Regions from separate parts of the Shewanella sp. OMA3-2 genome, predicted to be linked through region 2. Evidence: predicted binding sites of a transcription regulator. Region 2 holds the regulator's gene; the other holds the start of a gene.
What was found. Region 2 encodes NrdR, which represses ribonucleotide reductase genes. Its sites were predicted from a motif close to AAACACNANATNTNGTGTTT; they were not measured.
Positions count from the first base shown of each region.

Region 1: nrdD (anaerobic ribonucleoside-triphosphate reductase) is a predicted target of NrdR. The motif match lies at 1,454-1,473, and genes of this name have one in related genera.

Region 1 is NZ_CP090974.1:2,062,377-2,068,723, forward strand. Features, by position in the region: gene L0B17_RS09100 (DEAD/DEAH box helicase) at 1-186, opposite strand, end outside; gene rssA (patatin-like phospholipase RssA) at 335-1,303, shown strand; gene nrdD (anaerobic ribonucleoside-triphosphate reductase) at 1,530-3,647, shown strand; gene nrdG (anaerobic ribonucleoside-triphosphate reductase-activating protein) at 3,647-4,123, shown strand; gene L0B17_RS18210 (GGDEF domain-containing protein) at 4,120-4,533, opposite strand; gene L0B17_RS18215 (PAS domain-containing protein) at 4,491-5,009, opposite strand; gene L0B17_RS09125 (glycosyl hydrolase family 18 protein) at 5,823-6,347, shown strand, end outside.
Region 2 is NZ_CP090974.1:3,463,344-3,469,690, reverse strand. Features, by position in the region: partial or broken gene ettA (energy-dependent translational throttle protein EttA) at 1-533, opposite strand, end outside; gene glyA (serine hydroxymethyltransferase) at 965-2,218, shown strand; gene nrdR (transcriptional regulator NrdR) at 2,347-2,796, shown strand; gene ribD (bifunctional diaminohydroxyphosphoribosylaminopyrimidine deaminase/5-amino-6-(5-phosphoribosylamino)uracil reductase RibD) at 2,823-3,959, shown strand; gene L0B17_RS15275 (riboflavin synthase) at 4,017-4,673, shown strand; gene ribBA (bifunctional 3,4-dihydroxy-2-butanone-4-phosphate synthase/GTP cyclohydrolase II) at 4,817-5,920, shown strand; gene ribH (6,7-dimethyl-8-ribityllumazine synthase) at 6,043-6,347, shown strand, end outside.

The sequences.
Region 1 (6,347 bases), 1.4 Mb from region 2:
TCGCTGCATCGCAGGCAGTAAAAACGCTAAGGTTTTCCCTGAGCCAGTTTTCGATGATGCCATCAAATCTTTACCCGCTAGGGCAATAGGTAAGGCTTGTTCTTGGATCTCGGTTGGGTCAGTAATACCCATATGCTTCAAACTATCTAACAAGCGTTTATCAAGCGAAAAATCAGAAAACTGCAAAGGTGGATCCCCTAAAAAATAATAGCCCGATATTATAGCCGGATAAGCTTGCTATAGCCAATAATGACTTGCTTGTTTATGCTAATAAAGCACTTGGCCGGTAAAGCCAGATTATTAATGTTTAAAAGTGACCCTATGGAGTATATAAATGGCACCAATTCAAGCCTCACCACAGAAGAAACCCATTATTGGATTAGCATTAGGCAGCGGCGCTGCTAAAGGTTGGGCGCATATTGGCGTGCTTGAAGGTTTGGCTGAATTAGGTATTTATCCGGACAAAATAGCTGGTTGTTCTGTTGGTGCATTGGTTGGTGCGGCATATGCCAATGACAGCCTAGCTGAACTTAAAAGTTGGGTGTGTGGCTTTTCAAGTTGGGATGTTATTGGATTAATGGACATTAGTTGGCGTAAAGGTGGGCTTATTAGTGGTGAGAAAGTTTTTGATGTTATGTCTACTCGTATTGGTGCCGTTGATATTGAAAACTTGAAACGTCCTTATGCCGCAGTGGCAACGGATTTGTATTCTGGCCAAGAAATTTGGTTTAAAGAAGGATTACTGCGCAACGCTGTCAGAGCATCTTGCTCTATGCCAGGATTTTTACCGCCAGTACAACAAAATGGTCGTTGGTTAGTTGATGGTGCTGTGGTTAACCCTGTGCCAGTCTCATTGTGTCGCTCACTTGATGTTGATATTGTCATCGCTGTTGATTTGAATGGTTATTTACGCAAGCAAATGCAAGTGTTGCCCCAACAAGTCAGCAGCTCTGAGCCTGTATCTGATGAACATATAGATGCCGACGATGCAGAGCAGCATGAGTCAGGCTTTATGGATTTACTGGGTAAGGGCAAAGACTACATCACTAGCCTGAGTGACAAATTGTCGCTTGGCACTCGAACCCACCCAGGTATGCTCGCGGTAATGTCACAGTCGATGGATATTCTAGAGCAGCGTCATAAGCGCTCTCGATTAATGGGTGACCCACCGGACATTTGTATTATTCCCAATGTATCTGATATTGGCACCATGGAGTTTCATCGCGCAGACGAAGCAATTGCTGCAGGCAGGAAAGCGGTTGAAGATATCGCACATTTAATTCAAGCATCGCTTAAAAACTAACCTTAAAATGTTGCCCTAAGCTAGCTTGATACCTTTGGTCAAGCGCTAATAAGTCGATTGTTGGCGCCTAAAACATTAATTTACTTTGTTTTCCTTTAGCGTGAAAAATGATGATCTAGATCAACACGGTTAGTGACAACTTAACGCCTAATGCACTACATATAGTGTTTTTGTGTTTGTTGTATGCCGATATATAGATTTGGCAACGCTAAAGGAGAAGCTAGTTATGTTGGTTGTTATTAAGCGCGATGGATGTCGCACAGCATTTGATGCAAGTCGAATTAAAGAGGCCGTTATTGCTGCAATGCAGTCTGCTGGGCAATCAGATCATGACTATGCCAACACTTTGGCATCGGCAGTTGAACAAGAGTTTCAACAACAAGCAGAAGTGGATATTCACCACCTGCAAGATGCCGTTGAAAATAGGTTAATGTCAGGACCTTTTAAGACGGTAGCACGTCATTATATTGAATACCGGCATGATCGTGATGTTAGCCGCGAGACTAAAAGTAAGTTAAATCGTCAAATTCGCGGTTTAGTCGAACAAAGTGATAGCAGTTTGTTAAATGAAAATGCCAATAAAGACGCTAAGGTTATTCCAACACAACGCGATTTATTAGCGGGTATTGTGGCAAAACATTATGCTAAAACTCACTTACTACCCAAAGGTGTGGTTACCGCACATGAGCAGGGAGAACTGCATTATCACGATTTAGATTATGCGCCTTTTTTCCCGATGTTTAACTGTATGCTGATTGATTTAGCTGGCATGTTAACCCACGGATTTAAAATGGGTAATGCTGAAATCGAAACTCCAAAATCTATTTCAACAGCAACGGCCGTCACAGCGCAAATTATTGCCCAGGTGGCGAGTCATATTTATGGTGGCACCACCATTAATCGTATTGATGAAGTGTTAGCCGAATTTGTTCAAAAAAGTTATCAAAAGCACCTTGCGGTAGGCATTAAGTGGCAGGTTGCCGACGCTGCAGCCTTTGCTAAAGCGCAAACAGAAAAAGAATGTCACGATGCTTTTCAGTCACTTGAATATGAAGTGAATACTTTGCATACCGCCAATGGGCAAACACCCTTTGTGACCTTTGGGTTTGGTTTGGGCATTAGCTGGGAATCTCGTTTAATTCAGCAGTCAATATTAACTGTGCGAAAGGCTGGATTAGGTAAAAATCGTAAAACAGCGGTTTTCCCTAAATTGGTTTTTGCAATTAAAGATGGTGTTAACCATAAAGCAGCAGACATCAACTACGACATCAAACGTCAAGCGTTAGAGTGTTCGAGTTTGCGGATGTATCCTGATATTTTGAACTATGAGCAAGTGGTCAAAGCGACTGGATCATTCAAAACGCCTATGGGGTGTCGATCATTTTTAGGCATATTCGAGCAAGAGGGTCAGTTGATACATGAAGGTCGTAACAACCTTGGTGTAGTTAGCTTGAATTTGCCGCGTATTGCCATAGAAGCTCAAGGTGATGAAACTGAGTTTTATAATTTATTAGATAAGCGATTAGTGATAGCAAGATGCGCATTAGACACCCGTATTAGCAGGTTAGTGGGTGTTAAAGCCCGTGTTGCGCCAATTCTATATATGGAAGGAGCCTGTGGTGTGCGCCTTAAAGCCGATGATGACATTAGCGAGATATTTAAACATGGTCGTGCGTCAATTTCATTAGGTTACATCGGCTTACATGAAACCATTAATGCTTTATATGGTAATGCGCAACACGTATTTGATAATGTCTCTTTACGTCAAAAAGCGCTTGAAATAGTGGCTTACCTTAAGAAAAACACAGAGCAATGGAAACAAGAATCTGGCTATGGTTTTAGCTTATACAGCACCCCAAGTGAAAACCTTTGCAGTCGTTTTTGCAGTTTAGATGCGAAAGCATTCGGTGTAATAGCAGGGGTAACAGATAAAGGTTATTACACTAATAGTTTCCACCTAGATGTTGAAAAGCAAGTGAACCCATACGATAAAATAGATTTTGAACAGCCATATCCTGAGATAAGTAATGGCGGCTTTATTTGCTATGGCGAATATCCGAATATGCAGAATAATATTCAAGCCTTAGAAGACGTTTGGGATTACAGCTACAGCCGAGTACCTTATTATGGGACTAATACTCCTATTGATGAGTGTTATGACTGCGGTTTTATCGGCGAGTTTAATTGCACCAGCAAAGGCTTTGTGTGTCCTAAGTGTGGTAACCACGAACCTAGTCGAGTATCGGTTACACGTCGAGTGTGTGGTTATTTGGGTAGCCCAGATGCTAGACCGTTTAACTTCGGTAAGCAGGAAGAGGTTAAGCGCCGAGTGAAACACATTTAATGTTTTATAGTGCATATCACAGTGTTGATGTCGTTAACGGTGAAGGCACCCGCTGCACCTTGTTTGTCAGCGGCTGTGAGCATGCCTGTAAAGGCTGCTATAACCAATTAACCTGGCGAACTGATGCTGGGCATGTATTTACCCAAGCATTAGAAGACGCCATTATTGCCGATTTGAACGATAAGCGTATATATCGTAAAGGCTTATCTCTTAGCGGCGGTGACCCTTTGCATCCTGCAAATATTACCACAGTGCTTAAGTTGGTGACGCGAGTGAAAACTGAGTGTATGGGCAAAGATATTTGGTTGTGGACTGGCTATAAGCTAGCAAATTTAACGCTTGAACAACAAGCTATTATCGCACTGGTTGATGTGTTGATTGATGGTAAGTTTGAGCAGTCTTTGGCAGACCCTGCTTTAAAATGGCGAGGCAGTTCAAATCAGGTTGTTTATCAATTGAATAGCGACATTTTTTAGCATTTTTTAGCACCGTTTATTGTAAAATTGACACTATTTCCTCCGGCGCGTTTAGCTTGATACATAGCTTGATCAGCATGTTGTATTAATTGCTGCTCATCATCACCATTATCAGGGTAACGCGCTAAGCCAATGCTTGGAGATAACTGTAAAATTAACTCATCAAATTGATAAGGTTTATCGAGTTCGCAGCGAATATTTTCGGTGATAAGAAGCACTTTATCAAATGATTCAATATCATTTAATATCACCAAAAACTCATCACCACCAAAACGCCCGACAGTATCAGATTTACGCACACAGTCATGTAAACGCTGGGCAATACTCTTTAACAGTCTATCGCCGATAAGGTGACCATGATTATCATTTACATGCTTAAAGCCATCAATATCAATAAATAGAATTGACAAACATGTGCCTCCTGGCGCGCTAATCCTAAGGAAGCTTGTAGGCGTTCAAATAATAATGCTCTATTGGGCAATTGTGTTAAAGGATCATGTCCTGCAACATAATGAAGCTGTTGTTCCATTTGTTTACGTTCAGTAATGTCATGGGCAATTGCAATTCTAAATTGATGCTCTTCTGACCACCGTGCAGACCAAAGAATATCAACAATCTTACCGTCTTTACGTACCCAGCGATTTTCAAAACGACGTTGATTCTCGCCGCTAATAAGTTTATCGACAACGTTAAGCGTTTTTACGCCATCTTCAGGGTAAACAAAGTCGATCATTGGTTTATTGATGACTTCATTAGGGGAATATCCAAATATATCTTCAAATGCAGCGCTTACAAATACAAAGTATCCGTCTTTGTTAACCACACAAACTGCATCGAGCATTAAATCCATAACATCTTTAAGTGCAGTTAGATCAATGGTCTTCATAATATCTATCCCGAGAATTCGATTTTTTGTCACTGGTAGCTTTTGAGGTTTTGGTTGAAATTTTTTGATGTAAACCATTTACCTGAAGCTTTCTGAGTACGTATACGGTGACTTTATATTGTGTTGTTGCTTGTTCGTGTATGGCTAGCCGTTATGCGAAATATTCTGTACAAATCGCTGAAAAATCGACTTTCAGGATCAATAGGTACGGGTAGAAAATATATAATACTATTGGCCAAGATACTATATTAACTTGTGCTAATAATATTCATATCAGAAGCTTAACAAGTGAAGCAATATTATTAAATTATAGTGTACGAATTGAAGTTTTTCACCGTATGGTAAGTGAGCTGTCGATGGTATAAAAGTTCCGCTTCTTGTTAATCTAGATTAATTTATAAGTATTTAATCAACATTATTAATTTAGGTTATTTGGTTAGTCATCATTTTAATTTTTGATATATCATAGATCTAAACGGTATATGGAATGAATTTTAGTCTCTATGTTCTAGTTAAAACCCTATAGTGAATAGTCTGTTTTTATTTTATCTCATTGTTTTTGTTTGATAAATTAACTTAATATTTTAGTTTTAGTTCTATCTCATCTTTTACATTTCAATCGCTTTTATTGAGCCAATGATAATCAGGTTATTCTGTGTCATTTAGCTCAATAATCCATGTTGTATGCACATATGAGGCTTTTTATCAGCCTAAAAACACTATTGTGAATAAATATTGTGCAATTTAAAGATTGTGTTATTTTAAATTTAGATGTAACAAATGATTAACAATGTTGTGATAAAGGATGTGGACATGGAACATAGAGTTATTTTAAAACCCGCTGTGAATATTTGTGTTTTATCGCTGATATTTTTAGGCAGTGCAGTACAGGGGGCTGTCATTGATTGTAATGCTTTGGCTCAATGGCAAGCAGGGGCAACTTATACCGCAGGCCAAAAAGTCAAAACTCAGCTACAAGCATTTGAAGCTAAGTGGTGGAATCAAACCGATCCAATACAGCATTCAGGATCCTGGCAAGAATGGAAAAAACTGGGCGACTGCCAAAGTGGTGATGTCAATTTAGCGCCTACGGTGAGTTGGATTTCGCCAGCAAATAATACTTCTTTCACTGAAAATGACAGCGTTGTCATGTCTTTTTCAGCCCAAGATAGTGACGGTAGTATCAATCGTAGTGATGTTTTTCTCGATGGAAATTTGCTGACGACGCTAAGTTCTACCGCAAGCCAACTGACATGGTCAGCCGTTAAAGGGCAGCATAGTTTTTTAATTACGACTTATGATGATAAACAACAGGCTGCAAGTTCTACTGTATTGAAT
Region 2 (6,347 bases):
AAGTAATAAGCGACAAATCGCCACTCGGCGACGCTCACCACCCGATAACACTTCAATCTTCTCATCCCAATCGGGCAGACGTAATGCATTTGCCGCGCGTTCTAACACATTGTCTAGATTGTGGGCATCGTGGGTTTGAATAATGGCTTCTAATTCGCCTTGCTCTTTGGCTAATGCATCAAAGTCGGCATCAGGCTCAGCATATAAAGCATAAACTTCATCTAAACGAGTTAGTGCGTTTTTAGCTTCGCTTACCGCTTCTTCAATCGCTTCACGAACCGTTTGGTTTAAGTTTAGTTTTGGTTCCTGTGGCAAATAACCAATTTTTAGGCCCGCATAGGGCGAGCTTCGCCTTCAATTTCAGTATCAAGACCAGCCATAATGCGCAGCAGTGTTGATTTACCTGAACCGTTTAAGCCTAATACGCCAATTTTTGCGCCAGGGAAAAAACTTAAAGAGATATCTTTTAAAATCTGCTTTTTAGGTGGGACAATTTTGCCCACTCTTAGCATGCTATATACAAATTGAGCCATGAGGTTCCAACATTGATTAACACAGAATAGGATGATTCTAATGGAATCTTAATCGAACTTAAATCGGATTTTAATTGTAATAAGTCGATTTTTATCATCTTGTAGCGCACTAGCTCAGAACCGTCAGAATTAGGCTAAACAGAAAGTCGCCTAGTAGTCGTGGTTTACTGCGTAATATAAGCCGTTTTAGTCGTAAAAATAGAACAGTGTTTTTAGTGACTGTTTTATGGATTATGTAGGGTGAAAAAATGGCATAAATCTTAAGGTGGCGATAGTTAACGCATGTAAGTTAAGGTTATTTTCTGTTTCGCATGAGATTATCTATTGTTGTTTAATAACTTAATTCATGCCGTAAAGGCTGGGATTGTTTGCATTTGCAGAGTAGAATACCGCGCAACCCTACTAATATAAAACCTACCGTTGGAGTTACCATGCTTAAGAAAGCGATGAATATAGCGGATTACGATCCAGAACTATTTAAAGCCATTGAAGATGAAACTTGTCGCCAAGAAGAGCACATCGAGTTAATTGCATCTGAAAACTATACTAGCCCACGCGTGATGGAAGCTCAAGGTTCACAGTTAACCAATAAGTATGCTGAAGGCTACCCTGGTAAGCGTTACTACGGCGGTTGTGAATATGTTGATGTTGTTGAAACCTTAGCTATTGAACGTGCTAAAGAATTATTTGGTGCAACTTACGCCAACGTACAGCCGCATTCAGGTTCACAAGCAAACAGTGCAGTATTTATGGCGCTTTTAAAACCGGGTGACACTGTACTTGGTATGAACTTAGCGCATGGTGGTCACTTAACCCACGGTTCACCAGTAAACTTTTCTGGTAAATTATATAACATCATTCCTTATGGTATCGATGAGTCGGGCAAAATCGATTACGATGAAATGGAACGTTTAGCGGTAGAGCATAAACCTAAGATGATGATTGGAGGGTTCTCTGCTTATTCTGGTATTGTCGACTGGGCCAGAATGCGTGAAATAGCGGACAAAATTGGCGCATACTTTTTTGTCGATATGGCGCACGTAGCGGGTCTTATCGCTGCAGGTGTTTACCCAACGCCAGTGCCTCATGCCCATGTTGTTACTTCAACAACCCATAAAACATTAGCAGGCCCACGTGGCGGTATCATTATCTCTGCAGCTGATGACGAAGACTTATACAAAAAATTAAACTCAGCGGTATTTCCTGGTGGCCAAGGCGGCCCATTAATGCATGTTATTGCAGGTAAAGCGGTTGCGTTTAAAGAAGCACTAGAGCCTGAGTTTAAAGTTTACCAACAACAAGTTGTTAAAAACGCTAAAGCAATGGTTGAAGTATTTTTAGCGCGTGGATACAAAATTGTTTCTGGCGGTACCGAAAACCACTTAATGCTTGTTGATTTAATCGGTCGCGATTTAACCGGTAAAGAAGCGGATGCAGCCTTAGGCAGTGCCAATATCACGGTTAATAAAAACTCGGTACCAGATGATCCACGTTCACCATTTGTGACTTCAGGTGTTCGTATTGGTACGCCAGCGATTACTCGTCGTGGCTTTAAAGAAGCTGAAGCGAAGCAATTAACGGGTTGGATTTGTGACATTTTAGATGACGCACAAAACCAAACTGTGATTGATAGCGTAAAAGGTCAAGTGTTGGCCTTATGTGCTAAGTTCCCTGTTTACGGATAACTCCAGTTTGCGGAACATCCTTTTTCATCGGTAGCGCCAGCCTTAAAGGTTAGCTTAACCTTGATGAGTAAATAGGATAAACTTTATGGCCGCTAATTTTAGCGGCCATTTTATTTTACGGAGGTTCAATGCATTGTCCTTTTTGTAGCGCGACAGACACTAAAGTTATCGATTCACGCTTAGTGGCCGATGGCCACCAGGTGCGCCGTCGCCGCGAATGCACTGAATGCCATGAACGTTTTACAACCTTTGAAGGCGCAGAGCTAGTCATGCCTAGGGTGATTAAACGTGATGGCAGCCGCCAACCTTTTGATGAAGAAAAACTCCGCGGTGGTATGTTACGCGCAGTTGAAAAACGTCCGGTTTCTATGGATGAAATCGAACAAGCAATTACAAAAATCAAGTCGACATTACGTGCAACAGGCGAACGTGAAATTAACTCAGAGATGATAGGTAACTTAATGATGGATCAATTAATGAGCCTAGATAAAGTAGCTTATATTCGCTTTGCCTCTGTTTATCGCGCCTTTGAGGATGTGTCTCAATTTGGTGAAGCGATTGCCAAATTGCAAAAATAATTTTCCTACGACTTGAGTAAACTTTTATGACTAGTTTTAGTGTATTTGATACCCAAATGATGAGTCGAGCGATCCAGCTGGCGCGAAAAGGTCTTTATACCACTCGCCCCAATCCATCAGTTGGCTGCGTACTTGTTCAAGACTCAGTTATTATTGGTGAAGGTTATCATCAGATTGCGGGGCAAGGGCATGCTGAGGTCAATGCGTTAGCTGATGCCGCTAAAAAAGGGCATTCTACCCTTGGCGCGACAGCCTATGTCACGTTAGAGCCTTGTAGTCATTATGGGCGTACTCCGCCTTGCGCCTTAGGGTTAATTAATGCTCAAGTTGCTAGAGTCGTTATTGCGGTGAAAGATGCTAATCCTCAAGTGGCTGATAACGGCATTGCGATGTTGCAAGATGCAGGTATTCACGTCGACGTCGGGTTATTAGAAGCTGAAGCATTGGAGTTAAACCCAGGCTTTATGAAGCGGATGAAAACCGGTTTACCTTGGGTGACGGTTAAAGTTGCTGCCAGTTTAGATGGCAAAACAGCGCTGTCTAATGGTGTATCTAAATGGATTACCGGCCCTGCCGCTCGACAAGATGTGCAACGAATGCGTGCCCGTCATAGTGCATTAATCACAGGCGTTGAAACCATTATTGCAGATAACCCTAGCTTAAATGTGCGTTATAACGAGCTTGGTAGCTTGAAAAATTCACTTTTACCCACATCTCTACATCAGCCACTAAGGGTTGTATTAGATTCCCAAGCCCGATTAACCGCTGAATTTACCTTATTCAGTATTGAAACGCCGATTTTATTGGTGTCAACTTGTGGTTATTCTGATGCGGTACAAGCACTTTTTCCTAAGCATGTTAGTTTACTGCAAGTAAATGCAAATAGTGCAGGGCGAGTTTGTCTGGACACCGTATTGAAATATTTGGGCGAAAGTTGTAACTCTGTGATGATTGAAGCCGGTGCGACACTTTCGGGCAGTTTTATTGAACATCATTTGGTCGATGAGCTTGTTGTGTATCAAGCCCCAAAATTGTTAGGCAGTGAAGGGCGCAACATGTTGACCTTAGCGGATTATCAATCAATGGATCAAATTCCTAAAATAGTCTTAAAAGATAAACGAAATGTTGGCCAAGACACACGATTTGTATTTGGTTTCAGCTAGAATACCTCATCATTAATGTTCAATTCAGATGGGCATAAATAGGAAAAGTGACTCACTATGTTTACAGGCATTATTGAAGCCCTAGGCACTTTGCGCAAAATTGAGCGTAAAGGTAACGATATCCGCTTAACTGTGGCTAGCGGTAAACTTGATTTATCTGATGTAAAATTAGGTGACAGCATTGCCACAAACGGCGTTTGCTTGACTGTAGTCCAATGCTTAGCCGATGGCTATGTTGCCGATGTTTCTGCAGAAACTGTTACCTTAACGGGGTTCGCTCACTATCAGGTTGGCCAAAAAGTTAACTTAGAAAAGGCGGTTACAGCAACAACGCGTTTAGGTGGCCATATGGTTAGCGGCCATGTTGACGGTGTCGCTAAAGTCGATGGGCGTCAGTACCGTGGACAAGCGATTGAGTTTTGGTTGTCAGCTCCTGCTGATTTAGCTAAATATATTGCCCATAAAGGCTCAATCACCATAGATGGTGTGAGCTTGACCGTTAATGAGGTCAAAGGTAATCAGTTTAGGTTGACTATTGTGCCGCACACAGCAAGTGAAACGACGTTAACCGAATTAAAAGCCGGTGCTAGCGTTAATATTGAAGTTGACTTAATAGCTCGGTATCTTGAAAGATTAATGCAACCACAAGATGAACAGCAACCTAAATCTGGCGTCACCTTGTCGATGTTAGCCAGTGCTGGATTTATGAAGTAACCCGTAGAATGTGATTAATAAGTGCCTAGAGTTTTATCATTACCACTAAGCCTTATAAAACAACATTCTGACCAATGTACTACTTTTCGGCATGTTGAGTAGAGCATAACTAATCACCCTAAATAACAAATAAAGGTCCCTACATGGCTTTACACAGTATAGAAGAAATCATCGAAGACATCCGTCTTGGTAAAATGGTTATCTTGATGGATGACGAAGACCGTGAAAATGAAGGTGATTTAATCATGGCCGCCGATTGTGTGACGCCGGAGGCAATCAATTTTATGGCCACTTTCGGTCGTGGCTTAATTTGTCAAACTATGACAAAAGCGCGTTGTCAGCAATTAAATTTACCTTTAATGGTGACCAATAATAACGCCCAGTTTTCAACTAATTTTACCGTGTCTATTGAAGCGGCTGAAGGTGTTACCACAGGTATTTCTGCCCACGACAGAGCGGTAACAGTTAAAGCTGCAGTGGCTAAAAATGCCAAAGCATCCGATTTAGTTCAGCCAGGGCATATATTCCCTTTGATGGCCCAAGATGGCGGGGTGCTGATCCGTGCTGGCCATACTGAAGCTGGATGTGATTTAGCCCGTCTTGCTGGTTTTGAACCTTCAGGTGTGATTGTTGAGATTTTAAATGAAGATGGCACTATGGCTCGCTGTCCTGATTTAGAAATTTTTAGTGAGAAACATGGCATAAAAATGGGCACTATTGCCGATTTAATTGAGTATCGTAATAACAAAGAAACCACAGTTGTACGTGAAGCAAAATGTAAACTGCCTACCCGCTTTGGTGAGTTTGATATGGTGACATTTAGAGACACTATCGATAACCAACTTCATTACGCCTTGATTAAGGGTGATATTAACGCTAATACATTGGTGCGGGTGCATTTGCAGAATACCTTTAATGATTTACTGCATTCAGAACGCGATCAAAAACGCAGCTGGCCGCTTGAAAAAGCCATGGAGCGAATTGCAGATGACGGTGGTGTATTGGTATTGCTTGGTAATCAAGAACACACCAGCAGTATATTGGCTAAGGTTAAGTCATTTGAGGCCGAAGACAATGGTCAAGCTATGGCTCCTGCTTTGTGGCAAGGTACGTCACGTCGTGTTGGTGTAGGCTCACAAATTTTATCAAGCCTTGGTGTCACCACTATGCGTTTGTTGAGTTCGCCTAAGCAGTATCATTCTTTGTCGGGTTTCGGCTTGGAAGTGACTGAATATATTTCGGAATAAATTGTTAATAAATTCAATTTAACATTTTCAATAATTGCATTGCGCTCAGAGTGGTCGGCTGTGTTATCATACCGCCTCTTTCGCCCAGGCTGGGTGCTTTAGCTAAATTAGGTAAGATAAAAATGAACATAGTTCAAGGTAATATCGAAGCGAAAAATGCCAAAGTGGCGATCGTTGTATCGCGTTTCAATAGCTTTGTTGTTGAAAGTCTGCTTAGCGGCGCACTAGATACTTTAAAACGTTTTGGTCAGGTTGCAGATGATAACATTACAGTTGTGCGTGTGCCTGGCGCTGTGGAATTACCACTGGCTGCTCGTCGAGTTGCTGCAAGTGGAAAATTTGATGGCATTATCTCACTTGGTGCTGTGATCCGCGGTGGTACACCTCATTTTGATATGGTTGCCGGTGAATGTAATAAGGGACTTGC